2 regions of the Clostridium sp. genome follow, and region 2 is predicted to be linked to the other one. Evidence: riboswitches for the same ligand, from Rfam matches in the RefSeq annotation. Region 2 holds a riboswitch; the other holds the start of a gene.
The links. A riboswitch is a leader RNA that binds a small molecule or an ion and turns the genes downstream of it on or off. The one in region 2 is predicted to bind FMN.
Positions count from the first base shown of each region.

Region 1 (13,067 bases), 670 kb from region 2:
CATATAATAGTATGAATTTGACACAGTATTGAATATTTTAAAGTCATTAATATTATTATTTAACAAATTCATTATATTCACAGGCTTGTCAGGACTTTTGTCCTGTATTTGGTTGATCACCTGCTCTATTATATCAGACATTTCCCGTGTTTTAAAATTCAGCTGATCCTTTATCTGATTTGAAATAGTTTCTATTATATCTTTGGATATCAAGTTGGATTTATCTTTTAAAAAATACTCGTTGAAAATATTTTTGACTTCACTTTTTATATTGTTTTTTGTATTTTCTGCCCCAGTTTTATTATTACCATTCTGTATATTTTCATATTGGTTTGTGTTATCCTGTTTTATATTTTCATGCTTTTCAATCATCTCACCCTTTGGAGCTGCTGTATTTTCTGGAATTTCACCGGATATATTCCCGTCTATTTTTTGATTGACACCTGCAGGCTGATTTTTTAAATTATTTTCCCTATTCTCTGCCGCATTATTCTTTACAACATTATTCTCTGCAGTATTATTCTCTACAACATTATTTACATTTTCTTTCACTGCGGCTATTTCCGAACTATCTACATTTTTATATGCTTTTTCAATATTTTTCTGCAGTGCATCCATATAATCACTTGTAGTTGATTTTACATTTTCAGGACTTTGTTTAAATTCAGGCTGCACGCTCACTCCTAATTTCTGTCCGAGATTTTCAATTTCCCTGTATATAACAGCCGGCTTTTTAAATACATCATTAAAACTTTTTATGTTCTCATTGTTTATATCTATATTATTTTCAATAAATGTAAATACATCGCCATCAGAAAGTTTTGCAATATCGGTAAACAAACTTTTTAATATACTGCTTGCCCTTTTCCCTTCACTGCTGTTGGCATCTATATTTCTGCTTAAAAGATATTTCTGTATAAAATTATCCACTTCTCCTCCGCCGTTCTGCGTTTTGTTCATAAATTCCAGGAGTGATTTCATATTTGAAACATTGCTTTTAGTAAGTGGAATTTCATGTTTTATCATACCTTTAATAAGATCATAGTCCTGCATACTTAAGTTCATGGAATTTTCCTTTATAAAAAGTTTTACAGCATCATTTCCTCCGTCCTTGACCCCTTCATCTGTTCTGCCAACAATCTTTAACTCGAGTTTCCCATCCTGAAATCCATCAACTTGAAACCTTAATAATTGATTTTTAGATACCTGATCCATATTTTCTATATCTGCAGAAAACTGCCATCCATCCAAAAGCCTTAATAATATGCTCTTAGAGACTTTATCAAGATCTACTATTCTAGCTATGAATTTTTGTCCTATCTCAAAGGAAAGTTTTGTTGATACTTTCTTATTGTTTACATTATAGGTACTATTTACATTCCATATTCCCGCCAATTTAATCACCCTTCAAATAAATATACAGTATATTTATTTATCGTACACAAGTCCAATTTCATGAATAAAAAAATCTGGCACCACTAATTTACAGGTGTCAGATTTTTTATTTTTACTAGGCAGCTTGCCTTCCTTCTCTATGCTCTTTTTTCAATATTGGCGACACACTTTTGTAAACCACCAATGTAAGTACAGTCAATGCCAGCCCCTTAAAAAGGTTAAATGGTATGATGGACCAAAGTATCAAAGTACCAACGCTATCTACATTCCCATTTATTTTTGATGCAATTGCAACTATCTGGCTTATAGGAAAATTAAATGCCTTTTCATAGAGCGGCAGAAGTACAAAATAATTCAGAATCGCTGCTGCAATCGACATTGTTACCGTACCTGCTATAAGACTCATTACAGCTGTTGCCCTTGATTTTTTAAACTTGTATATTATTCCTGCCGTACCTACAAGAACAGCTCCTATGGCAAAATTCGCCAGTTCTCCTACAAAAGCTGTCTGGCTTGCAAATATTCCATGAAGTACATTTTTTAAAAATTCTATTATGATTCCAGCCTCAGGTCCCAGTGCAAAAGTTCCTATCAAAGCTGGCAAATCACTAATATCGATTTTCATGAATGATGGGAATATCGGCAGTGCGAACTCTAAAAACATAAGTAAAAATGCAATAACGCCCAACAAAGATATCTTCACAAGTCTGTTCAATTTCCTGTTCTTCATAATACACCCTCCTAATTCATAAGTATAATCTCCTACTCCTACCATATTAAGAGGCGATAAAGTATAATAAAAAAGCTCCAACAAAAGTCAGGGCCAATAAATGGTATACTTTACACTTCTTCCATCCAGACTATACTGTCGGCTTCGGAGTTTCACCGAATCATGCCATTATGGCTCGCGGGCTTTACCGCCGGTGGGGAATTACACCCCGCCCTGAAGATTATATTCAATTTAATTACATCTTTATTATATAACCTTTTTTATTAAAAAGCAACTTTATGTACCTTCATGACTATAAAGTTCATATGCCATTTGAATGCGGAAACTACAAATACTTTTATCATTTAAAAGTACTTGTGAAATCTGATTATACATTTCTTCTATTCTATCGATTATCCTTTATCTTATTTATTACAGGTGCATAAATTTAACTTTTTTCTTTTTTAAAAAAATACCGTCAAAAAAGTTTACACCTATTCAAACGCCTACCGCAACGGAAATACTTCTTAGCAAATCCATATTTGATGGTCTAAAAAAATAATCAAACATAATATTTAGATAGGACAGTTTTATATATATTCTCAAAAAATTTGGAATACTGGTGGCTTTAGATTAAAATTCTATTTTCACTATAAAAAGGTAGGCTTTAATACTATGAATAATTTTTATGATGATATTAACTATAGACGGGTATTCTTATCACAAATAGCTGCGGCATGCTCCCCTAAAATTCAAATTTACTGCGCTGCTATATATTTCCATATAAAAATATATTTCTATTTTTAGAATAATACAATTTCCCGTCTATGCTTATATATTACTATATAAAAAATTTCTTTGCAACTTTTTTTCAAATTTTTGTTGCAATTTTTATACTATAAGTATAAAATGTAAATTAATGAGAATAAACTATTTTAAAATTACATTCAATCATTTATACTTTATTTTGGGTGATTAGATGAAATTCCTGACTAGCAGTGAAAAAATAAAAAAATTAAGAAAAGACTTGAATATGAAACAACAGGATCTTCAGGATAAAAATATAACCAGAGGCCTCATAAGCATGATTGAAATAGGGCGGAGAACTCTCAAACATGACACGGCTGTAACACTTGCCCGGAGATTCAATGCCAGAGCTGAACAATTAGGTCATAAATTGGTTGTTGATGCAGATTATCTTTTAAGATCCCCTGAAGATGACGCAGAATTATATTGCCTTGAAAAACTCAACTCAAAAGATATTGTTATTGACGATATAAAATATGTACTATCCATAGCAGATGAATACAACTTAACATCAGTAAGAGCTGAAGCCCATTGTAAACTTGGGGATATAAATTATGATAAAAAGAATTATAAAAATTCTTTTATAAATTACAATCAGTCCCTTGATATTTTTAAAAATGTCAAGCAGCACGAAAAGATATCCTACATATACTGGAGGCTTGGCTTATGTAAGATGAATCTTCTTCAATACACAGACTGTGTTACATACTTGAATTTTTCCATACATTATTCTCTTGCACATGATGATCCAAGAATTTACGAGCTTGCTTTATATGATATAGCTCTTGCGTATAGGAAATTAAACAAAATAGACCTGTGCCTTGAAAACATAGACAAATACTTATCTACACACAACAGGCAAGATAATTTTACCTTTTACATATATGCAAATATTTTAAAGGCCGACTGTTTTGAAGCCAAAAACGATTTCCAGTCAGCTATAGACATATATAATTCTTTAGAAACCAGAATTACAGATTTAGAAAGCCCTTTGTTGGGATATATATACAACAATCTAGGTCTTGTATACTGTCATATGAATGATTTTGAAAACAGCATAAAATACTTCAACATGGCTGAACTTTTTAAGTATAAATTTGATAGACCAACTTTGTCCCATACACACATAGAAAAATCTCATGTATTTATAAAGCAAAGACTTTATAATAAAGCAATTGAATCAATAAAAGAAGGTCTCAATAATGCAGTTAATTACGATGATATGGAATATCTTATAAAAGGCAACTTCATGCTCTCAAGGATATATGAAATACTGGATGATTATGACAGACTTGAAAAAGTATATCTTGAATTAGTCAGGATATTAAAAAAGGCTTGTGAAATTCACAACACTTCGGACCTTTCACTTGTCTACAATAAACTGTCATTGATATATCTCTCAAAAGGGAATACAGCCAATACCAAAAAGTATTTGTTGCTATCCCAGGATACTATAAGAAGCTACAATGATTCAACATATTATAGCATAAACATTTTTTAATAGGGGGAAAATTTAAAATGAAAAAGAAACTTATCAAGACTATCATTACTGCTGTATGCTTTTTGACACTTGCACTAGGCGCCGTTACCACCATTCAGGTTGAAGCCAAATCCATTTCTGTTAAAAATCCTGTAATTACCGTTCAGCCGATGGAATTGCCTCCATCTCATTAAATAATTAGCATTACTAAAAAACAGGCGTTTCACATTTGTCAATCATATGTGAAATGTCTGTTTTTATATTAAAATTAAATATATAGAAAAATACAGTATTTTGGTATATAATAATGTAATATCAAATAAAAAAAGTCAGGTGATTATAGTATGAAACCAATTACATATGTTTGTAACAAGCTGGTGTCCCTACTGTAAACAGGCACTTAACTGGATGAAGGAAATTCAAAATGAAAATCCTGAATATAAGAATATTGATGTAGAAATAATCGATGAAGAGCGCAGTCCCGAAATAGCAAAAAAATATGACTACTACTACGTACCCACATACTTTGTAGGAGAAAACAAGATACACGAAGGAGTTCCATCAAAAGAAATTATACGTCAGGTATTTGAGAAATCCCTTGAATCGTCATCTGATTCTCAAAAAGTAAAAATTTCCGAATAGAAACTTCTGTATAAATAACTGTCCGCATCTAATATATAATTGGATGCGGACTTGTTTTTATTTCATACTCAGTGAAATCCTCTTCCTCTTTTCATCTACTTCAAGTATGGTTACCTGTACGATATCGCCGACTTTCACTACATCCAGAGGATGTTTGACAAATTTGTTTGAAAGCTGACTTATATGTACCAGTCCATCCTGATGAACTCCTATATCTACAAAAGCCCCGAAATCGGCCACGTTTCTGACTGTACCCGTAAGAACCATGCCCGGCTTGAGCTGGTTCATATCAACTATACCAGTCTTGAGTACCGGCTTTGGAAGTTCCTCCCTCGGATCTCTGCCCGGCTTTTTTATCTCTTTTATTATATCTCTAAGTGTAGGTACTCCTGTACCCAGTGTGCTGGAAAGTTTCTCAAGATCTATTTTCCCGACTCTGCTATCCATATCCTGAAATCCTCCGGTTTTCAAACTCTGCTCTTCATATCCAAGACTGTTCAGAAGTCCTCTTGCCGCATCATAGGATTCTGGATGCACCGCAGTATTGTCAAGAGGTTCACTGCTTTCCATAACTCTCAGAAAACCTGCGCATTGCTCAAAAGCTTTTGCTCCCAATCTCTTGACTTTAAGCAATTCTTTTCGATTCTTGAATTTTCCATTTTCTTCTCTATAGGCTACAATATTCCCGGCTATCGTAGAATTTATTCCTGAAATATAAGAAAGCAGTGAAGGTGTGGCTATATTGAGGTCAACTCCAACACTATTTACACAGTCTTCTACAATTCCTTTCAGGGATTCATCCAATTTTTTCGGAGCAACATCATGCTGATATTGTCCAACCCCTATTGCCTTCGGATCTATCTTTACCAGTTCTGCAAGCGGGTCCTGGAGCCTTCTTCCTATTGATATAGCCCCTCTAAGTGATACATTTACATCAGGATAGTCTTTTGCAGCAAGCTCTGATGCCGAGTATACTGAAGCTCCAGCCTCTGATACTATAACGTAGTACAGCTCCTTCCCTTTTTCCTCTTTTACTTCCTTTATGAGCCTTCCGATTACTTCTTCCGATTCCCTGCTTGCAGTTCCGTTGCCAAGGGATATTACATTCACATCATGTTTATATACAAGATGTTTCAAGGTTTTTATTGAACCTTCCACATCATTCTGAGGTGCAGTAGCATATACTATGGCCGTATCCAGCAGTTTTCCCGTATCATCCAGCACTGCTATTTTGCATCCATTTCTGAAGCCGGGATCATATCCCAGCACATTCTTGCCTTTTATCGGCGGCTGCATAAGAAGAGCTTTCAAGTTTGCCTTGAATATTTTTATAGCCCCTTCCTCGCCCTTGTCTGTAAGTTCGGATCTTAGCTCCCTCTCAATAGAGGGATATATCAATCTTTTTAGAGAATCTTCAATGCTCTTTTCTATGTAAATATCTGTGGTATTATTGCCTTTAAGATATTCTCTCTTCAAGTAGTCCAATATTCTATCCATGTCGCAATTTATCTTAACAGATAAAATTTTTTCTTTTTCACCTCTATTTATGGCAAGTATCCTATGGGGTGGAATAGATTTTACTGCTTCACTATATTCATAGTACATCTCATATGGGGTAGGCTCCTCGCTCTTACCCTTTGTTTCAATAACTCCAGTATCATGTACGAACTTTCTTATCCATTTTCTATATTTTGCTTCATCGGATATAACTTCACTTATTATATCCATGGCACCTGACAAAACATCTTCTATAGATTCCACTCCTTTTTCTTTATCTAAAAATTTTTCCACATAGGAATTTATATCACCATTGAACTTTCCGCTTATTATAACATCAGAAATAGGCTTTAATCCCTTCTCCTGTGCAACAGTAGCCCTGGTTCTCTTTTTAGGCTTATATGGTCTATATATATCTTCAATTTCAGTTAAAGTGCTACAGACTTCTATGGATTTCTTCAGCTCTTCCGTAAGCTTGCCCTGTTCCTCTATTATTCTTATTACATCTTCTTTTCTTGTATTTAAATTTCTAAGATATATGAGCCGCTCTGCAAGTTTTCTCAAAGTCACGTCACTCATACTTCCTGTGAGTTCCTTCCTGTACCTCGCTATAAAAGGTACCGTATTACCTGAATCTATCAATTCAACTACATTACTGACATACTTTTTATTAACACCTAATTCCAAAGATAAAGTATCTATTATACTGCTCATTTTTACCTCCTGCTCTGATTTTACAAATCTACTATATAAATAATCAACTAAAAATATATTACAACAGTTATATGAACTATGGCAAATTAATATATATATATCTATGGATACAATAAATAATTTTGGGAGTTATAGTATATGAAAAAATTTATATTATCTTTATTTATAATCATATTTTGTTTAATTTGCTCCACAAGCTTTGAAATCTATTGTTCTACAGAACCTTTAAACCCCAAGGATGTTAAAAACACTATAAATTACCTATCTTCTGATGACTTCAATGGCCGGCTCTCAGGAACTATAGAAAATTACGAAGCAGCTCGTTTTATAATGGAATACTTCAAAAGAGAAAATTTAAAACCTTACAGTAACAACTATCTTGAAAAATTCAATGTCATATACCCCAAAAGAGTAGACGGGGTACCAAACCTTGTGGTAAGAGATAAAAATGGTTTTATAATAAAACAATACAAATATGGAACAGACTACAAGGAAGACATGCTGAATTTTAGAAATAACAATGTATCTTTTAGCAGAGAAGACCCCATTGCGTGGAGGGGAGGCAGTTTTCAGGTCCAAAAGGGGAATACATATTTTTTATTCTATACTCCACAAAATGACAATCTAGATTTCAGGAGTTCCTTTATTGCAAACTCTCCTCATTCAATGTATGTAATGATAAAAAAACGTACTTCAGAAGAGATAAAAAATTACCTGAATTCTGGTTTTCAGGTAGACTGCTTTATACCATTTGAGAACAGAATAACGTCCATATATAATGTAGTAGGCTATATAGAAGGTAAAAACAAATCTCTTCCTCCAATTATACTTTCTGCTCACTTTGACCACGTCGGAAGTGATCTGTCCGGGAAAATATATAACGGTGCTTTGGACAATGCCTCGGGAACTTCCTTTTTACTTGGTCTTGTAAAATATGTAAACTCTTTAGGCAAACCCGACAGAACTATAATATTTTCAGCCTTCAATGCAGAAGAGTTTGGATGCCTTGGTTCAAAGGATTTTGCAAAAAAGTATAAACAGAACTTAAAGGGAAGTAAAGTTATAAATTTTGACATGATAGGAAGCAACAAAAATGTTCCTATATCCATAATGGCTGGAAAATGGGACAGCAAAAACTCCAGCTTTGTAAAAGAGATAGCCTCCCTCTGCACCAAAACCGATGAGAACTTCAAATACCTATTCGAAAATGCAAGTGACCATGAATATTTCAGAGCTTATGGAATAGATGCCATAACCCTTTCTGATGCCGATACATCAAGGATACACACTCCAACGGACAAGTTATCCTATATTGGTACTAAATCTATCGAAAGATGTTTCAATATTGTCTCAAGGGAAATAGACAAGTATGCTTTTGACAACAACCCATATTTTTTATACTATAAATCATTTCTTGTTCTGTCATTTATTGGAATTGTGACAACAAGTATACTATACGTCAAACATGATTCCCTTTAGACTTAATATAATACAATACAATACTTGTAAGGGAAAGTATAATTAGTCCACAACTGAAAAAGCCAAATTTTCCTCCGAAATTTTCCATTATAATTCCTGCAAAGGCATTGCCAATGGGAGTACTTCCCATATTCAAGAGTGAATATATACTCATAACCCTGCCTCTATATCCATCTTCAGTGTTAAACTGCAAAACTGCATTTGCTCTATTGAGAAAAGTAAGACTAAAAAAGCCTATAGCTATAAAGAGACAGGCTACTGCTATATAGTTGAATGTGAATACGGTTGTTATGTGTAGAACTCCAAGAATAAATGAATTTACAATCAGATAATGATGGACTTTCAGCCTTCTGCCTTTATTTGCCATAAACATAGCACCTAAAAGAGACCCTATTCCTATAAGGCTCAATAGAAAGCTGTATTCACTGACGCCTCCACTCATAACCTGCTCTGCAAATACAGGTATAATCACATTGCTGTTAAATGCAAAGGTACACACTATTGCCATCATGAACATTGTAGACATCAATATTTTCCTGTTTATTGTATATATTATTCCATTTTTCAGTTCCCTGAAAACCCCTGAGTTTTTATCAATGAATTCAGTTGGATTACCTTCAGCCTTTATTTTAAATACACCATATATAATTGGTATAAAACTTATTGCATTCAACAGGAAACACTGAAATACACCCAATGTATTCATTATTATTCCTGCAAATGCCGGACCGACTATGCGGGATATATTAAAGACAGTGGAGTTCAATGATATGGCATTTGGCAAATCCTTCTTTCCTACAAGTTCTATAAAAAACGATTGTCTTGTAGGCATATCCAGGCTGGTTATGGTACCATTTACTGCAGCAAGTGCTGCAAATATCCAGTACTTATCTGAACCTATGTATACAGTAAGACTCAATATAAATGCCTGAACCATATACGAAAATTGAGTCGCCATCAAAATCTTTTTCTTTGAATGTCTCTCTGCTATGACCCCTCCTATAAGCGTTATCAAAAGTACTGGTGCATACTGGAATACTCCTATAAGTCCCAGGAGAAAAGGCGAATTGGTCATCTTGTATATATACCAGCTCAAAGCAGTATTTTGAATCATTGTTCCCATTAGGGACAGTAGCTGCCCCGATAAAAAATACCTAAAATCTCTGTGTTTGAGGGATACAAATGTATCTCCCAATTTACTTTTAAGTCTCATATTAAAATCCTTTTCAATTATTACTTCATATAGATATCTATTTTGCCTGCTGTTTCAAGTATGCAACTATAAAATTATCTATATTTCCGTCCATCACCGATGTTACATTTCCGTTTTCCTCTCCGGTTCTATGATCTTTGACCATGGTATAAGGTTGAAATACATAAGATCTTATCTGACTCCCCCAGCCCATGTCTTTCAACTCTCCCGTCAAATCCTCTATCTTCTCTTTGTGTGCTCTTTCCTTTAGTTCCACAAGTTTGGATTTCAACATTGCCATTGCTGTTTCCCTGTTATAGTGCTGACTTCTTTCATTCTGGCACTGTACTACTATTCCAGTAGGTATATGCGTTATTCTTACAGCAGATTCAGTTTTATTTACATGCTGGCCTCCAGCTCCACTGGATCTGTAAGTATCCACTTTCAGATCTTCCGGTCTTATATCTATATCCTGATCCTTTGTAAGTTCAGGAAGTACCTCCACTGAAGCAAATGATGTCTGTCTTTTTCCATTTGCATTGAAAGGTGATATTCTTACCAGTCTGTGTATTCCTCTCTCTGTTTTTAGATACCCATAGGCAAATTCACCTATTATCTTCAAAGATACACTTTTTATACCCGCATCCTCTGCCGGAAGCATATCAAGTATTTCAACCCTGTATCCTGATTTTTCAGACCATCTTGTATACATTCTAAGCAGCATTTGAGTCCAGTCCTGGGCATCCGTTCCGCCTACACCTACATGTAAATTCAATATTGCATTATTTTTATCATAAGCTCCAGACAGAAGTAATTTTATTTTAAGCTTCTCCAATGTATCTTCAATATCTTCCACTTCATCTATTATATCCCTTGATGCATTTGAATCCTCTTCTTCTATAGCCATATCCGTAAGAAGCTCTATATCCTCAATTCGCCCTTTCAGCTTGTTGTACACATCCAGTTTTTCATTCAAAAACCTTTCCTCAGATGATATTTTCTGTGCCATCTGAGGGTTATCCCAAAAACCTTTTTCCTGCATTTTCATCTGGAGTTCCTGTATTCTATTTTTACAGTTATCTAGGTCAAAGAGACCCCCTTATCTCATCCAATGATTTTTTAAGAAGATTTATTCTGGAATTTACATTCTCCAACTCAACTATCATGTAATCACCTCGTATATTTAAATTAGTTATTGATATTAACTACCTTCCCGCAACAATTTTTGTATTTTTTACCACTTCCGCATGGACAAGGATCATTTCTGCCAACCGTCTTCTGTTTCTTTATTGGCTGCCTCTTCACAGGTTCGCCTTCACTCTGGTTAGTACTTAAATTTTTTGCAACTCTCTCTCTTTCAGGAGCCCTCTCAATTTTTACATGGAACAGATATTTTATAGTATCCAATTTGATGTTATAGATCATTTCATTGAACATCTCACTGCCCTCGAATTGATATGCCTGGGCAGGTTCCTGCTGTCTGTACGCCCTTAGGCCTATAGCCCTCTTCAGGTGTTCCATATCATCTATATGGTCCATCCATTTAGTATCAACAACTTTAAGAAGTATTACCCTCTCTATCTCCCTCATCTGCTCCGGCGTAAACTCTTTCTCTTTTTCGGCGTAAATTGTTTCTCCCAATTCTATATATTTATCTATTATATCTTCATTAGAAAGATTTGCTATATCATCAAACTTGATTGCACCTTCAGGGACATAAACTTCTTCCATATAATTTATTAAATTTGTGATCTCCTCGTCAAACTCGTCCTCATCACCAGATATGTGTGATTCTACAATTTCAGAAACAAGGCTGTGCAGCATGTTTTTAACCTGATCTTTGAGATCTGTTCCTTCCAGCACTTCGGATCTTTGTTTGTAAATTATCTCCCTTTGCTTGTTTATTACATCATCATACTGCAGCAGAGTTTTTCTTATGTCAAAATTGTTGCCTTCCACCTTTTTCTGCGCATTCTCTATTGCATTTGTAACCATTTTGCTCTCTATTGCTTCATCTTCACCAAGTCCCAGCTTTTCAACCATTCCCTGGAGTCTATCCGATCCAAATATTCTCATCAAATCATCTTCAAGTGAAACATAGAATCTGGATTCTCCAGGATCTCCCTGACGTCCTGAACGTCCTCTGAGCTGATTGTCAATTCTCCTGGATTCATGCCTTTCCGTACCTATTATCTTAAGTCCGCCTAATTTTACAACACCCTTGCCAAGTTTTATATCGGTACCACGCCCTGCCATGTTGGTAGCAATGGTTACAGTTCCTTCTTCACCGGCATAGGAAATTATCTCAGCTTCCTTTTCATGAAATTTTGCATTCAATACCTGATGAGGTACTCCTCTCTTTTTAAGCATATCTGAAAGGAGTTCAGATTTCTCTATACTTACCGTACCAACAAGTACAGGCTGACCCTTTTTATATGTTTCATAAATATCATCTGCTATAGCCTTAAATTTACCTTTTGCAGTTTTATAAACCAGATCAGGAAGATCCTTTCTTATAACAGGCTCGTGAGTAGGAATGACTATTACATCCAAGCCATATATTTCCCTGAACTCATTTTCTTCTGTCTGGGCCGTACCTGTCATACCCGAAAGTTTGCTGAATATTCTAAAATAGTTCTGGTAGGTTATAGTTGCAAGAGTTTTTGACTCCCTTTCAACCTTAACCCCTTCCTTCGCTTCTATAGCCTGATGAAGTCCATCACTATATCTTCTTCCTTCCATCATTCTTCCTGTAAATTCATCTACTATCAGTACTTCTCCGTTTCTTACCATATAGTCCTTATCACGTTTCATAATGTAATTTGCCTTCAGCGCCTGAACTACATGATGCTGAAGCTCCATGTTTTCTGGATCCGCATAGTTCTCGAGGTTGAAAAATTTTTCGGCTTTTTCTATACCGCGGGATGTAAGAATTACTGCATTGGCTTTTTCATCTACTGTAAAATCGCCCTTATCTTTTTCTTCAATTTCCTTGTCATCCTCAGACACATTCTGCTTTTTCAAAGTCTTTGCAAAATGATCTGCCACCTTGTAAAACTCAGTTGATTTCTCACCTTCACCGGAAATTATGAGAGGTGTTCTAGCCTCATCAATCAAAATTGAATCCACCTCATCAACTATGGCAAAATTCA
Region 1 is NZ_JAKVOI010000001.1:2,740,789-2,753,855, forward strand. Features, by position in the region: gene LKE46_RS13440 (hypothetical protein) at 1-1,395, opposite strand, end outside; gene LKE46_RS13445 (ECF transporter S component) at 1,511-2,125, opposite strand; FMN riboswitch at 2,235-2,350, opposite strand; gene LKE46_RS13450 (helix-turn-helix domain-containing protein) at 3,084-4,412, shown strand; gene LKE46_RS13455 (hypothetical protein) at 4,430-4,585, shown strand; gene LKE46_RS13460 (glutaredoxin family protein) at 4,752-5,033, shown strand; gene LKE46_RS13465 (Tex family protein) at 5,091-7,244, opposite strand; gene LKE46_RS13470 (M28 family metallopeptidase) at 7,383-8,723, shown strand; gene LKE46_RS13475 (MFS transporter) at 8,704-9,936, opposite strand; one part of gene prfB (peptide chain release factor 2) at 9,974-11,002, opposite strand; one part of gene prfB (peptide chain release factor 2) at 11,004-11,081, opposite strand; gene secA (preprotein translocase subunit SecA) at 11,104-13,067, opposite strand, start outside.
Region 1: another riboswitch for FMN. It lies ahead of LKE46_RS13445 (ECF transporter S component); the one in region 2 lies ahead of ribD (bifunctional diaminohydroxyphosphoribosylaminopyrimidine deaminase/5-amino-6-(5-phosphoribosylamino)uracil reductase RibD).

Region 2 (17,190 bases):
TTTGTATGCTATGTTTAGCTTTATAATTATGGACTAATAGAATATCAATATTATCTTTCTCTATATCTCAATGTATCCTTTATCGCTTCCACTTTTTCTTCAACTTCAAAGTGATTTTCACCAAATATCACTACAATATCATTTGCTCTCTGAATGTCAGAATAAAGATTATAACTGCGAGAAAGGATAGACATACGACCATTTTAACTACGCTATTCAACCTTGCCTTCTCCTGCATACTCCAGATTTCCAAATACCTTTTCCATGTTTGGGATTACGTGCTTTAATTCCATATACTTTACCTCTTTTTTATTTATAATGTTTAATTTACAATTATTTTCTTATTCTGTTGAATAAAGCATACCTTTCTGTCCATTCTTTATCAAGGGCAAGCTTACGTGCTTCACACCCTTGACAAAGCCCGGTCATAAAGGTAAATAGTAGTTAGACAGAACAAGGAACTATTATGCTAAATGTTATCTACAACTTAAGTGATGGAGAACCTGGCTTCTTTTTGTGATTTGAATACAGTAATATAGGCATCATTATCACTTCCTTTTTAATCTGGGTATAAAAATAGACGTTCATTTCTAAACGCCTAAAAATAAATAAGGGAGATACCATTTTTACTCAATATCCCATCCCTTATAAACCTTATTTTATTGTATCTCCACACTCTATATCAACTACTACTGAAACATTAATATAATTTTTTATCTCTTTATTTCGGCTTTTATCACTATTTTCTATAAACACGATATGTTTGAGAAAGTGCTTAAAATCAAGGATTTCTACATATCTTTCCTTTGTAGCGAAACTATAGTCTCCACATGCCCTGTCTGCGGAAACATATCCATGAGCTTCACCTTATCCACCCTGTATCCAAAATGTATAAATCCATTCAGATCCTGTACAAGGGTTTTTGGATTGCATGAAACATAGATTATGGACTTTGCACCAAATCCAGCTATCTGTCTCAATGCTTTTGGATGGATACCGGGCCTTGGGGGATCAAGTATTATTACATCCGGCATGAAATTCATTTCATTTACAACCCTGCCCACATCCCCTGAAATAAATTCGCAGTTTTCAATGCCATTAAGTCTCACATTGTCATTTGCAGCTTTCACTGCATCCTCTATGAGTTCAACACCTATAACTTTTTTTGCATCTCCTGCCACTATCTGTCCTATTGTTCCGGTGCCGCAATAAAGGTCAAGTACAGTTTTGGAAGAAACATCACCTAAAAACTTTTCTACTATTCCATAGAGTTTCTCAGCTCCACGGGAATTTGTCTGAAAAAATGCCCCGGGAAATATCTTGAACTTCAGTCCCGAAATTTTCTCAGTTATATGGTCATCACCATAAAGTATGTTCAATTTTTCTATTTTGACTATATCTGAAAAGCTGTCATTTACACTGTGCAGTATTCCTTTTATGTTCCCACAGAGATCCAATTTCAAAAGTCTGTTAACCATTTCACCGAAATCAAAATTCATCTGTGAAGTCGTAACCATGTTTATCAGAATTTCACCTGTATTTTTTCCCTTTCTTACAACAAGGTTCCTCAGATAGCCCTTTCTGCTCTTCACCCTGTAATACGGAAGATCCTCTTCCCTCAGATAATCTATAATCCCACTTAATATGTTTCTAAAATCGCCATCTACAATTTTACACTGGTCTACATTTACAATTCCAAAGCTTTTTCCCTTCATGTGCATTCCAACATTTAAAACTCCACCTTTTTCTGCATCTCCAAAGGTGAACTCCATCTTGTTCCTGTATTCAAATTTTTCAGGACTTTCTTCTATGCCCAGAAATTCAAAATCTTTTATATCCGCCCTTCGAAATAGATCCAGAACCTGACGTGTTTTCAGTTCAAGCTGTATCCTGTGCGGTAAAAATTGTGAATTGCAGCCTCCGCATAAATTGAAATGTGGGCATTCGGCATCAACAGAATAATCTATATTTTGGGATATTTCCAAAAGTTTTGCCTCCAGATGATCCCTTTTTCTTTTGGTTAACCTTGCCAATACCTTCTGTCCCGGAAAGGTATTTTTTATAAAAATTTCTTTCCCCTCCATCACAGCTATGCCTGTAGAAGGGAAAGAAGTTCTTTCTATGCGGAATTCATAAACATCTCCAATTTTCAATTTTTAATCTTTCCTTTCTTAAATGTAATTCTTACTCGCCGAATTTTTGTCCAAGAGTAACCTTGTATTTCGTCTTGCTCATTACAAATGGATAAAGCACAAGTACTATTATAAATATTATTATGAACATACCCTTCATGTCTACAATGTGATATCCAAATATAAGGCGCAGTATGAGATCAAACAGGTACAGTGCTATTACGGATACCACGGATGTTGTCAAAGTATCTACAATGGACGCCTTCAATTTTTCATTGAACAACTTAAACGTCTTCTTGTCTTCTGGTTCCTTTGAAAAATCATCTTTTTGAGGCTCACTATCAATTATTTCCGTGTTCTTCTCACTTTCTTGATTGTCGTCCTCATTATTATCCTGCTTTAAATCTTCAAGCTTCTTTTTTTCCTCCTGGTTCTTGCTTTTTAATTCTTCAAAAAACTGTTTTTTGGCTTCATTTTCATTTGCTTTATTTTTACTATCATCCATTTAAAATACACTCCTATTTTATTATTTAACTATTTATATATTACACTATAATCAGGTGAAAATTTCATTTTTACATATCCGCAACAAATATATTATGCTACAGTAAAACATTTATGTAAATACGTATACACAAATACTTTGACTTTGTTAACAATTGATTTACAATTACAAGTTTAAGATTTATAATTTAATTCAATATAAAACACACTCAGGAGGAGCTATATAAATGAAGATTTTCAATTTTACAGATATAATAATATTTTTGGTTCTGGTTTCCTGCAAAATATTGAGCTTCGGCAGGCAGATAAACACGGCACATTTCCCTGTGATCTCCCTTTTGATTCCCTCATCTGCTTCAATACTTGTCCTGATGTCCATAGCCTTACTTCTTGGAAGGAAAAAGCGTTCAAGATTCCTTTATATATGCAATATTGTGATAAGTCTGCTCATAATAAGCGACCTGAACTACTTCAGATATTTCAAGGATATAATATCACTCCCGGTATTGGTAAACGGCCTTCAGCTTGGTGCTGTGGGATCAAGTGTAAAAAATATAATACGTCCTGCAGACTTTCTATACACGGTGGATTTGTTTATAATTCCATTTATAAACAGCTGCATGAACAAACATAAGGAAAGTTCACCTCTGTCTTTCAAGTTAAAACTGCCACTTTTCTTGTGTATAATGATATTATCCATATATGTAAACTTCAATTTTTTCTATAAATTGTCCAAAGAGCAGCCCAGGCTTTTAAGCACAATGTATAACAAGGTATATATAGCAAAGCACCTTGGAATAGTCAACTATCATTATCTTGATATATACAATACTGTATACAATAAGCTTGATAGATTGAAGCCTGTTCCGGAAAGCAAACTGGCAGAAATACAGGATTTTATGGATAAGAATAGATCTTCAGAGAAAAACCTTCACGGAGCTTATGAAGGAAAGAACCTGATTTTAATACAGGTGGAGGCACTTCAGGGATTTGTAATAAACAGCTCAATCAATGGAAAAACAATAACCCCTAACTTGAATAGGTTTGCAGAAAGATCCCAGTATTTCGATAATTTTCATTATCAGGTTGCTGCCGGCGGTACTTCCGATGCTGAATTCATGGCCAATAATTCCCTGTATCCTGCCGAATCCGGTGCAGTATACTTTTTATATTCCGGAAATAAATTTCAATCCATGCCGGAGTCCTTCATAAATAAAGGTTACGATACGGCGGCATTTCATGGATTCAGGGAAAGCTTCTGGAACAGGAATGTCATGTATAAAAATTTTAACTTCAACCACTTTTACGGCGAAAAAAGTTTCAAACAGGATGAAACAATAGGTCTTGGATTAAGTGACAGATCCTTTCTAAACCAGTCCGTAGATAAGCTGAAAAATTTAAAAAGCCCCTACTATGCTTTTCTGATTACGCTGAGCAGCCATTTTCCCTATGACGATGTAAAAAATTACGGAAATTTCAACGTCGGAAATCTTGAAGGCACACTTATAGGAAATTATATCAAATCAATACATTATACCGATACCCAGCTCGGTACGTTCTTTGAAAAACTGGATAAGGAGGGGATATTGAAAAATTCCGTGATTGTGCTTTATGGAGACCACTATGCAATTCCCAGGAACAAGCAGGATCAGTTTTTGAAACTTTACGGAAAAAACTCCATGTCCGACGTGGACTGGATAAACCTGCAGAAGGTTCCTCTTATAATTCATTTTCCAGATGAACACATAAAGAGGGTAAATCATATAAACTCCGGTGAGATTGATATTTATCCTACAATAAGTAATCTCTTCAACCTGTCCGGCAGTCACATGATGGGAAATGACCTTTTTAACGAGCAAAAAGGCGTTACAATATACAGAGATGGCTCCTTCATATACGGAAACTGCTACTACATGTCCGAAAACAATGCCTACTATGACATAAACACAGGGGCAAAGCTTCCCGAAACCGAAGAACTTGTTCATGAAAAAAAATCCGTTCTCAACCAGCTGGAATATTCGGACGATATACTAAAACACAATCTGCTAAAAACACAGTTGAAATAAAATAATATGCCTGCCGATTTTTCCTCCGGCAGGCATATCCCCTACTTAACCTAATCAAGCTGCCTGATCAGATTTGCCATTTCTATAGCGGCCATGGCACCATCATATCCCTTGTTTCCTGACTTGGTACCTGCTCTTTCTATTGCCTGTTCTATATTGTCCGTAGTAAGTACGCTGAATATGACAGGCATATTTGCCGAAAGAGAAACGCTGGCCACACCTTTTGAAACCTCATTTGATACGTAGTCGAAATGAGGCGTCGCACCCCTTATAACCGCTCCAAGGCATATGATTGCATCATATTCCCCGGACATGGCCATTTTCTTTGCAACAAGAGGTATTTCAAATGCCCCGGGAACCCAGCTTATACTTATGCTGTCTTCATCGGCTCCATGACGCCTGAGACAGTCCAGTGCACCTTCCAGCAGTTTCCCGCTTATGAATTCATTGAACCTTCCAATTACTATACCAAATTTCAGATTTTCTGCTGTCAATTTTCCTTCATATGTTTTCATATATAAAACCTCCATAAATGTATTAAATTTTAAAATTTCAATAGATGCCCCATTTTTTCTTTCTTGGTGTGCATGTACTTTGTATTTTCCTTGGAACAACTTATTTCAATCGGCACTCTTTCCGTTATTTCGAGTCCATAATCTGAAAGCCCCTCTATTTTTTTAGGGTTGTTTGTAAGAAGTCTCATCTTCCTTATTCCAATATCCTTCAGTATTTGTGCTCCTATGGAATAATCCCTCATGTCTGCCGGAAATCCAAGAGCCAGATTTGCCTCTACTGTATCCATTCCATTGTCCTGAAGATTGTAGGCCTTTATTTTATTTAAAAGTCCTATTCCCCTGCCCTCCTGGCTCATATAGAGAAGAACTCCCTTTCCCTCTTTTTCTATCTGCCTGAGTGCAGCCTGAAGCTGGTCTCCGCAGTCACACCTGAGGGAATGGAATACATCACCTGTAAGACATTCCGAGTGTACTCTCACAAGAGTATTGTCATTTTCGAAATTATCCCCCTTTACAAGACATACATGCTGCTCTCCATTCAATATATTCTCATATCCGATAATTTCGAAATTTCCGAATTTAGTTGGCAGCTTGGCAGAGGCAACTCTTTTTACCAGTTTCTCGGTTTGCCTTCTGTAGGCTATAAGATCGACTATAGTTACAATTTTCAGGTCATGTTCTTCTGCAAATTCAATCAGATCATCTCTTCTTGCCATAGTCCCGTCATCTTTTATTATTTCGCATATTGCAGCTGCACCTTTGAAGCCCGCAATCCTGGCCAGGTCAACTGAAGCTTCCGTATGCCCGGTTCTGTCAAACACCCCATTTTTTCTGGCTATGAGAGGGAACACATGTCCAGGTCTTCTAAAATCACTGCCGCAGTTTGAAGCCGCAATCATGTTTATTGTATGCGCCCTTTCAAATGCAGATATGCCCGTTGTAGTATCCTTGAAATCAACAGTTACGGTAAATGCCGTTTCATGATTGTCAGTGTTGTTCTGCACCATTGGGTTGAAGCCGAGCTTCAGCGCTATTTCTTCCTCTACCGGTGCACACAGAAGCCCTTTTGCATATTTGATCATAAAATTGATGTTTTCTCCAGTTGCCTTTTCAGCGGGTATTACCAGATCTCCTTCATTTTCCCTTCCCTCATCATCTACAATTATGATCATCTTTCCCTTTTTTAAATCTACTACTACATCTTCTATGGAACTAAATTTATAATTCATACTTTTATCCTCCCAAAGCTATTTTTTATTTCTATATAAATCCATATTTTTTCAACATTTCAGAATCCAGGTTGGATTTGTTCTGGACTTTTTCATCTGGAATTCCCATCAATCTTTCAACATACTTTCCCATAAGATCACACTCGATATTTACCAGCTCTCCTGTTTTCTTATAGTTTAGGACAGTTTCTCCCTTTGTATGCGGTATCAAAGATACACTGAAACTCCTCCTGCCCAGCTTTGCAACTGTAAGACTCACTCCATCCAGGGCAACGGATCCTTTAAGTACTATATATCTCATAAGATTACTGGCTGCTTCAATTTCAACCCAGGTGGATATGTCTTCCTCATGAATCTCAACTATCTTTCCCACACCATCTATGTGACCGCTTACTATATGTCCACCAAGCCTGTCTCCTACTCTAAGAGCCCTTTCAAGATTCACCCTGCTTCCTGTCTTCAAACTTCCGAGGCTTCCCATCCTGAGTGTCTCAGCCATGACATCAACTGTAAATAAACTGCTCCCCAAATCCACTACTGTAACACATGTCCCATTTACAGCAATACTGTCCCCCAGCTTTGTTCCATCTACTACCTTTTCAGCCTCTATGGTCAATTTTGAAGAATTTACGCCCTTAGATATTTTTATGACCTTTCCTATTTCTTCCACCAAACCTGTAAACAAATCTGTCACCTCCCGGCTTGCTGTATTTTGTCAACATAGGCTTCCAGCATTAAATCTTCTCCAATCTTCTCCCAGGAAATATCCCTCAGTTTTATTTCATCGCATATATTTTGAATACCACTGCCATCCACCGAGGTTCTGGCATCTCTGCCTCCAAATATCTTCGGTGCAATGAAATAAACAACCTTGTCCACAATTCCCGATTCCAGTGCGGAGAAATTAACATTTCCTCCACCCTCCAGAAGTATGCTGTCTATTCCCATCTTTCCAAGTTCCCTGACGAGAAATTTCAAATCAACCTTGTCTTCGCTGTTTTTGGGACAAACAATTATGTGTATCCCTTCCTCACTCAGAATATTGTAATTGTTTTTGTCAAAGTCCTCTGTACAAGCTATTATTATTTCTCTGTCATTTATAGTGCTGAAAATTCTCGACTCCGGTGATACACTCAGCTTTGAATCAAGGATCACAGCCTTGGAATCCCTGCTTTTACCTTTCAGTCTTGTAGTTAAAAGCGGATTATCTTTGACAATAGTGCCTATTCCTGCCATGACCGCCATAACCCTGTTTCTCATCTCATGGACTTTTTTCCGTGAAGCTTCACCTGTTATCCATTTTGACTCCCCACTTGCTGTAGCTATCTTTCCATCCAGAGTAACTGCTGATTTCATTATGACGAACGGGATTTTTTCTGTAATGTATTTTATGAATATTTCATTCATTTTTAGAGCTTCATCCTCCATTACCCCGGTGACAACCTCTATGCCTGAATCTTTCATCATTTTTATGCCTCTTCCGGAAACAAGTGGATTCGGATCAAGACTTCCCACCACAACTCTCTTTATTCCGGATTTTATTATAGCTGCCGCACAGGGTGGTGTTTTCCCGTAATGGGAGCAGGGTTCCAATGTGACATATAAATCAGCTCCTCCTGCCTTCTCGCCTGCATCCCTTAAAGCATATACCTCTGCATGAGGTCCTCCAAACAATTTATGATATCCTTTTCCTACAATTTCTCCATTCTTCACAACCACAGCTCCAACCAGTGGATTGGGATTTACAAAGCCTCCGCCTTCTGACGCAAGTTTCAGGGCTATTATCATATATTTCTCGTCATACTCCCTGTTTTTCACAATTCATCACTTCCACACATAATATTTATGGTAAACTCAAAAATCCCCCGAAGACAACCTTCAGGGGATAGCACAATCGAAAAACATCAAAACCTACATATGAAAATAATAAAAACCATATATAAACATTCTTTACTTTCTTCCATCCAGACTTTACTGTCGGTACTGGAGTCAAACCAGTTCATGCTTGTAAAAGCTTGCGGACTATACCGCCGATCGGGAATTTCACCCTGCCCTGAAAGTTACTATTTAATTTTGACTATACTATATACCCTTTTTTCAACATTGTCAATATGAAATTTTTTTATATTAAGCTTTTCATTTATTATTGATTATATAATAAAATATTAAAAATAGAAATTAAACGAAAATAAACGAAAATCACGAAAAAACCAACTTCCATCGCAATAAATTGGCCTGACGGTCAAATTATATGTTTGGAAATACTTATCTTAAATGATAATATAAATATAAATAAAACAATAAAATTCAATAATCAATGAAACAATACAAATACAAAAAATTAAATTTCTTGAAAGGAATGATCGTTATGAAAATAGCTGTAGGCTGTGATCAGAATGGATACGCACTGAAACTGCAATTAATGGCCTTCTTAAAAGAAAAGAATATTGAATATGTTGATTTTGGTTCAAATGAAGGACAAACAGTATACTATCCTAATGTAGCTCTAAAAGTAGGTGAAGAAGTGGCAAAAGGAAACTTTGATAGAGGTATACTGGTGTGCGGTACAGGAATAGGCATGGCAATAACTGCTAACAAGATTCCAGGCATACGGGCTGCTGTATGTCATGATATCTACTCGGCAGAAAGAGCACAAAAAAGCAACAATGCCCAGATAGCAACTTTTGGTGCCGAGATAGTAGGACCTTCTCTGGCAAAATATTTGTTGAACATATGGCTCAATTCCGAATTTGCCGATGGCAGGTCCACTCCAAAAGTAAAATTAATAAATGAAATAGACGAAAACTTCAGAAAAGAGTTAAAATAAAACAGGAGGTACTGATATGAAACTTTTTATAGATACAGCCAATGTAGATGAAATTAGAAAGGCAGATGAAATGGGTATTATATGCGGTGTTACAACAAACCCGTCCTTGATTGCAAAGGAGGGCAGAGATTTTAAAGAAGTAGTAAAAGAAATCTCAACCATAGTAGACGGTCCTATAAGCGCCGAGGTAGTCGGCCTTAAATACAATGAAATGGTTGAAGAAGCAAAAGAACTTGTAAAAATACACAAGAATATAGTAATAAAAATTCCAATGACCATAGATGGATTGAAGGCAGTAAAAATACTTTCAAAAGAAGGTATAAAAACCAATGTCACATTGATATTTTCAGCAGCCCAGGCTCTCCTTGCCGCAAGAGCAGGCGCTTCCTATGTAAGTCCCTTCCTTGGAAGACTGGACGATATAGGGGCAAACGGGATAGAACTTGTTGAACAGATATCCTCCATATTCAAAATATATAACATAAATACGGAAATCATATCCGCCAGTGTCAGAAGTCCCCTTCATGTAATAAACGCTGCAAAAGCAGGTTCTGATATAGCTACAGTTCCATATAAGGTTCTAATACAGATGACCAAGCACCCTTTAACGGATATAGGTATAGAAAGATTTTTGGAAGACTGGAAAACGGTTCCTAAAAAATAGCAAAGGATGTGTTTTTAATGAAGGAAAGAGAACTGGATCAACTGAGCATAAACACTATCAGACTGCTGTCTGCAGAAGCCATAGAAAAGGCCAAATCAGGACATCCCGGGCTTCCGCTAGGCTGTGCACCTATTGCATATACCCTATGGGCAAATGGAATGAAACACAATCCCGAAAATCCAGACTGGGTTGACAGGGACAGGTTCATATTGTCTGCAGGACATGGATCTGCACTTCTATATTCTCTTCTTTGTCTGTTTGAATATGGCATAACCGTAGATGATCTGAAACAATTCAGACAATGGGGAAGCAAAACTCCGGGCCATCCTGAATATGGACATACCATAGGTGTTGAAACAACAACAGGTCCATTGGGACAGGGTATTGCAAATGGCGTAGGCATGGCAATTGCGGAAGCCTATCTTGCTGAAAAATTCAACAGGCCGGGTTATCCTGTAGTCGACCACAATACCTACTGTCTTGCAGGTGACGGCTGCATGATGGAAGGCATATCTTCCGAAGCTGCATCATTGGCAGGTACTCTTGGCCTCGGAAAGTTGATTGTATTTTATGATTCAAACAATATTACCATAGAGGGAAATACGGATATGGCCTTTACGGAAAATGTCGGCAAAAGATTCGAAGCCTACGGATGGCAGGTTCTAAGTATCAATGATGGAAATGATATCAACATCCTGGAAACAGCTATTGACGTTGCTAAAAAAGAGAAATCAAAACCTACTCTTATAATAGTAAAAACACAGATAGGCTATGGATGTCCTGAAAAACAGGGAAAGGCGTCCGCACATGGAGAACCCCTTGGAGAAGAAAACATAAAGGCCACAAAGAGATTTTTAAAATGGCAGTATGAAGGTAAATTCTTCATTCCAGAGGAAGTAAAGGAACACATGAAGAATATAATAGGAAATTTAAAATCGGAAGAATCCAGATGGAATACATTGAAGGCGAAATATGATAGTAAATTTCCAGAGCTGGCCAAAGAGTGGGATATATATCAAAGCAGAGATCTCCCTGTAGATCTTCTCCATGATGAAGATTTCTGGTCATTCAGCAAGGAAATGTCCACTAGAAGTGCCTCCGGAGAGATAATCAACAAACTTGCAGACAAAATTCCAAATTTGATAGGAGGTTCTGCCGACCTGGCCCCTTCAAACAAAACCAATATGAAAAACAAGGGCGATTTTTCCAGAGAAAACAGATCGGGCAGAAATTTGCACTTTGGGATAAGAGAACACGCCATGGCTGCAATTGCCAACGGAATATACCTTCACGGCGGACTTAGACCTTATGCGGCAACCTTCCTGGTATTCAGCGACTACATGAAAGCATCCATGAGACTGTCCGCCTTGATGAAACTTCCTGTAATCTATATATTGACCCATGACAGCATAGGAGTAGGGGAAGACGGACCCACCCATGAGCCTATAGAGCACCTTGCCTCCTTGAGAAGCATACCAGACATGACAGTATACAGGCCTGCCGATGCAAAAGAAACAGCTGCTGCCTGGTACTATTCACTTACAAACGGAAACAGCCCTACTTCGATAGTGCTTACAAGACAAAATGTTCCACTCTACAAGGAAACTGGTAAAGATGCATTAAAAGGTGCCTATATTTTAAAGGACAGTGATAAAGAAATACCCGACCTGATATTAATGGCTTCAGGTTCCGAAGTTGAACTCATATACAAAGCCGCGAAAATACTGAAAGAAAAAGGAATAGATACAAGGGTTGTAAGTTTCCCTTCTTTTGAAGTATTCGAAAAACAGGATGAGGAGTACAAAAATAGCATACTTCCATTTTCCATAAAGAAAAGGCTTGCCGTAGAAGCCTCCTCCTCCTTTGGATGGCATAAATATGTGGGATTGGAAGGGAAAATAGTATCAATAGATCACTTTGGAGCATCTGCTCCTGCAGAAGAGCTTTTCAAGCACTATGGCTTCACAGTTGAAAACATAGTAACCATGGCTGAGGAACTCCTATAGTTTCAAAAGCTATCCGGATCAATCCTGGATAGCTTTTTCCATATCCCTTTGTGCAACTATAACATCTATTCCGCATTTCTCGTACTTTTCAAGAATATCCTTTTGTGAATTGTAATCGGTAATTATAGTATCTACCTGTTTTGAATCTGCAAAACTTGATATTGAATTGACTTCAAGCTTGGAAAAGTCCAGCATGGCCACAACTTTCCTTGCTCTTGATATAAGAAGTTTTTTCAATTCCGCCTCATATATATTGAATTCCGTAAGTCCTTCCTCCATAGTAAATCCTCTTGCAGACAAGAATGCCACATCGGCATTGATCTGTGAAATCAGATTTTTACCCATAAGCCCCTCTAATGAACCGGACTTTGGTCTTACAACTCCTCCTACAAGAATTACATTTATATTGTTGTTGTCCTTTAGTTCAAGTGCAGTATATATTCCATTTGTTATCACAGTGATTCTAAAATCAGTTTTATTCAAATACTTTGCAAAAGACATTGATGTAGAACTTGCATCTATTATGATACACTGGCCATCCTTTACAAGATCATAGGCCTTTTTCCCTATTGCATTTTTTTCATTCTGATTTTTGCTTTTTCTGCTTGGAAAACTCAGCTCTCTCTGTATTGTCTGTGGAAGCACTGCTCCACCATGAATTCTCTTTATGAGGCCGTCCTTTTCCAGTTTGTTCAAGTCGTTTCTTATAGTGCAGGCAGAAACATTTATCAGCTTACTCAGCCCGTCAGTAGTTACTTTTTTATCCTTATACAACAACTCCAATATTTTATTGTGTCTTTCAAAAGCAAGCATTATTGACCCTCTTTTCTTTTATCCTCTAATCTAAATCAACAAATAAAAAACAATAAACAAGTCTAATAAACGAAATCATACAAAATTAAAATGAAAGAAAAACCTTATTAAATAATTATATCAAATAATAACGCCAATAAAAACTATAAATTTTATATTTATATAAAATTATGATGGTGTATAATAATTAGTAAATGTTCTACCATTCAATTTTTCAGCGGGGGTATCCAATATGACCGTAATTACGGATTTTACATTCAAATTAAATAAACTCCAGACTATAAATTCGCTCCTTGGCTTTGAGAACTTCATGGATAAAAATGAATTGTCCATATTATATGATTCACTTTTACCGGTACTCTATGATACTGTACATCCCTATGGAATTTTCAATATTGAAAAAAGTACTGCTTTTCCCTGCATGGATAAATACACATATGCAATTCCCTGTATAATTACCTTGGGTGCCCACATAGGTGAAAAAATAGATGACTATTTCTCCCTTAAAAAACTGTCTGAGGGAATTATGCTCAATTCCATGGCAAATTCCTATTTATTTGAAATAAGTTCTCAGTTGTTTGAAAAAATATATATGAAAACCTTTATGATTCATATTGGATTAAGCCCGAGGCTGTCACCCGGGGGCTGTGAACTGCCAGTTGAATATGGAAAATTTATATTGGAAAACCTGAAAAGCTTCAGAATTTTTGATATTACTGTAAACGAAAATTATATGTTGAATCCTCTACATTCAATGGCCTATATGTATGGAGCGGATGAAATGATACCTTTAAATAAAAATGACCATGACTGCGGCAGCTGTCCATCAAGAAAATCTTGCACCATGAGAAAGGATCTGATCTAGATGAATTTAAACAAAATAAATGGCAACACATATTATGTAGATGCAGCTACGAATTCCGGAATATTCAAATTCAAAAACAGAAACTGCCTTATCGTAGATACAGGCCTAAGCAACAGTGCAGCAAAAAAGCTTGACCTTATACTTGTAGAAAACAAACTTCACCCAAAATATATAATAAATACGCACAGCCACCTGGACCACTGCGGCGGAAATACATACTTCCGTCAAAATTATCCCGGTATAACCGTATATGCTTCAAAAAATGAAAAGCTGTTTATGGAAAATGAATATCTCCATCCATCTATTCTGAGTTCAGCCTATCCCCTGAAAATGCTTAACAAGAGCAATAAACCCATTGATGTGGATTTTGTACTCGACTACGGAGTAAACAAGATTGGAGATGACAAATTCAATATAATACCATTGCCCGGACATTCAGTAGAACACATAGGAATAATAACTCCTGACAGAGTCTGCTTTTTAGGTGATTCCATATTCAGTTCCGAAATACTGGACAAATACTCTTTTCCATACTTGTACAATATATCGGATAGTCTTGATTCCTTGGGAAGTATCAATGAAATTGATGCTGATTATTTTTTAATAAGTCATTCTGAGAGGCTGATTATAAAAGAGGATATGCCTTCATTAATAGACAAAAATGTTAAAAACATAGAAAATTACAGGGATGAAATACTTGAACTTCTGGAGCAGCCGCTTACAAGAGAAGAAATTCTTGAAAATATAACCATTTTAAGCAGCTTGAAACTTGACTTCAATGAATATTATCTCAATTTTGCCGGAGTATCCGCGTTCATATCATACCTGTACAACAGCAGGCTGATAGACTGCACAATAGAAGACGGGAAATTATATTATTTCAAGTCAAAAAATAGTTAAGCCCGCAATGTCCTCATTGTGGGTTTAACTCTATTCAAACAGGCTTCCTAAAATTTTGTTTCCATCCCTGCTCACTACTCCATAATTGTATACTCCAACCAGGTATCCATCATAATGTACTGATTTTCCAGTTGTCAGCTCTGTCACGGTATTTTTGCCAGGATCATTTATATATATCCTTCCATCCCTGACTACGTATATATTCTTTTTGTCACAAGCAGATGACAATTGATATGTCTTCCAGCTGCTCCTTGGTTGAGTTAAATCAGCTACAAATATCTTGCTTATCCTGTTATTCTCCCCATTTCCTATGTATATACGGTCATTATTATCCGTATCCAGCAAATAATGCAGGCCATTCTCACCGGTAGCTATTACTTCCTGACTTCTTCCAATCCTTATTCTATTTGTACTTCTGTCCTCATAGACGATCTGGTCTCCATCCTGGTTGTTTATGGCAGCTATATTACCAAGTTGAATACCGCCGAATCTCACAAGATTCATCTGAGTCATACGATTTATCCTGTATATCCTGCTCGTCTGTCCCTCTGCTCCGGATGTTACATAAGTTACATTGCTCGCCCCCGAAAAAGTTATCTTCTTTACTTCATAGTCGCTGTCCGGCAGAAGTATTTCAAGCACCTGATTTGAATCATTTTTTCGCTCCGTAGTTGAATCCCTCTTTGCGTCATAGGCAACAAATTTCAGATAACTCGAACCCGCCCTTGAAAATTTTTCTGCCATAAGTATTACGTCACTGTCAAGATCCCACCTGTAATAGGACAGTTCTGAGCCGTCCTCCATAGTTACTTCTTTTTTATCGTCTTTATCTGTATCGATTACGTATATACTTTCACCTTCACAATAGGATATATAGTTTCCATTGTGGGATACCTTTATATCCTCTGCATCTTCAGGAACCTTTACTTTTATTTTTGTATGATTCTTTTTAGATGATATGTCAACTTTTTTTATGCTGAAATTCATCTCGTCTCCCATATAAAATCTGTCTATGAAAAACAAACCTGCCAGTTCAAAAATTACAGGTATCAAAGTCCAGACAATTATCCTCTTAAGTATTTTCATCGAGACTACACTCCTCTAAGGTTTTACATATATTGCGGTAGCTACAGTTCTCTCACCATTCCAGTCACAAGGATTGTTTATCACCTCGCCGTCAAAATACATGGTAGCAGATGATCCTCCGTCAAGACTCGTTGCATTTACTACTCCCCTCTGAAGGAGTATGGTTTGAACTTCCTTTAGTGTGGCACCAAGCTTTATACCTCTTCTTCCATCAATTACAACCATTACGATGGTACCATCAGCCTTTTGACCTATGGCAGTTCGAGGATTTCGTCCCACTGAATCCACAGAAACAGTTTTACCGTTTATAATAAGTGCATCCTGAAAAGAGAGGGCTTCCGTCACACCCTGGGACAGTAGATCATTCAAGCTGTGCCTTCCCACTATCAACTTTCCATCCGGAGTAAATGCCGCAACACTTGCCATCTTCTCGGAAGAATTAACAGGGTTTATACTCTTGCCCTCGGAGATTACAATTCCCTCGGGTATTCCTCCCGTACCTACCCATTGTTTGCCGTTTGAGGCCCTGTCTGTAAATCCACCGCCATTTATTGCTGCAACTGCATTATGGTCCTGGGCTATTTCACTGGTTTTCTCACCTACCTGTCCAAGTCTTTTGGTATATCCTATTCTCATTCTTGTGGGATCTTTTACTTCAAGTATGTACCCGTCAAATCTGCTTCCAGCCCTGCTTGGTATGTCATATCTCTCTATTCCCTTGTCATTTCGGTGTTCTATGCTGACACCGCTTTGATCCTCAGTTTCATCCCCGGATATTTCACCGCTTCTATTTTTGGCCATTATTTCATCTATTTTTTCTTTTGACAAAAATGCAGTTGCTATGTATTGATGGGTAAAGGTTAGCATTGCCGTGTTTACAACCATATCCCTCACTCCTGTAAATGGTCCGTAAAATACCAGCAGCGGTGATGTTACTACAACAACTATAAGTTCATATATTATAAAAAGCAGAAACATCCTGAAAGTCTTTTTCTTTTTTTTCCTGGCCCTTTTTTGGCTCCCCATATAATCTTGCCTCCATAAAATAGGTATAATCTTCTGCAAAACACTACAAGTCATATTTTACTATTATCTATAAATTATTTCTACTAAATATAATAATATTTAAGACAATTGTAACTTTTTGCTCTGTTGGACATGGCACGGGAAAGTATTTTATCGTAAAAACAAGCAGACCAACTGGTCTGCTATTCTCCAATATCAGTTCTAAAATATTTTCCCTGAAACTTTATTTTATCCAGTTTGTCATAAGCAATTTTGACAGCAGAGTCGAGATCATTACCTACCCCATAAGTGCATAATACTCTTCCACCGCTTGTTTTGAATACTCCGTCTTCAAATTTTATGCCTGAAGCAAAAACATCGCCTGCTCTTTCTATTCCATCTATCTTGAATCCTGTTTCATATTTCAATGGATAGCCCTCAGAAGCCGCAACCACGCAGCAGGATGCCCCCTTCTTCCATTCAAGGTGGAAATTTGACAATTTTTCATCAAGTGCCGAACTTATAAGTTCTACTAGATCACTTTCCATAAGCGGTAATACAGCCTGTGTTTCAGGATC
Region 2 is NZ_JAKVOI010000001.1:2,066,504-2,083,693, forward strand. Features, by position in the region: gene LKE46_RS17795 (DUF961 family protein) at 51-194, opposite strand; gene rlmD (23S rRNA (uracil(1939)-C(5))-methyltransferase RlmD) at 792-2,153, opposite strand; gene LKE46_RS10230 (hypothetical protein) at 2,185-2,637, opposite strand; gene LKE46_RS10235 (LTA synthase family protein) at 2,864-4,702, shown strand; gene ribH (6,7-dimethyl-8-ribityllumazine synthase) at 4,753-5,217, opposite strand; gene LKE46_RS10245 (bifunctional 3,4-dihydroxy-2-butanone-4-phosphate synthase/GTP cyclohydrolase II) at 5,247-6,446, opposite strand; gene LKE46_RS10250 (riboflavin synthase) at 6,478-7,131, opposite strand; gene ribD (bifunctional diaminohydroxyphosphoribosylaminopyrimidine deaminase/5-amino-6-(5-phosphoribosylamino)uracil reductase RibD) at 7,137-8,234, opposite strand; FMN riboswitch at 8,395-8,511, opposite strand; gene rpiB (ribose 5-phosphate isomerase B) at 8,815-9,273, shown strand; gene fsa (fructose-6-phosphate aldolase) at 9,290-9,937, shown strand; gene tkt (transketolase) at 9,955-11,943, shown strand; gene LKE46_RS10275 (DeoR/GlpR family DNA-binding transcription regulator) at 11,962-12,756, opposite strand; gene LKE46_RS10280 (5-methyltetrahydrofolate--homocysteine methyltransferase) at 12,989-13,621, shown strand; gene LKE46_RS10285 (MBL fold metallo-hydrolase) at 13,622-14,521, shown strand; gene LKE46_RS10290 (hypothetical protein) at 14,552-15,607, opposite strand; gene LKE46_RS10295 (phosphodiester glycosidase family protein) at 15,623-16,633, opposite strand; gene purD (phosphoribosylamine--glycine ligase) at 16,816-17,190, opposite strand, start outside.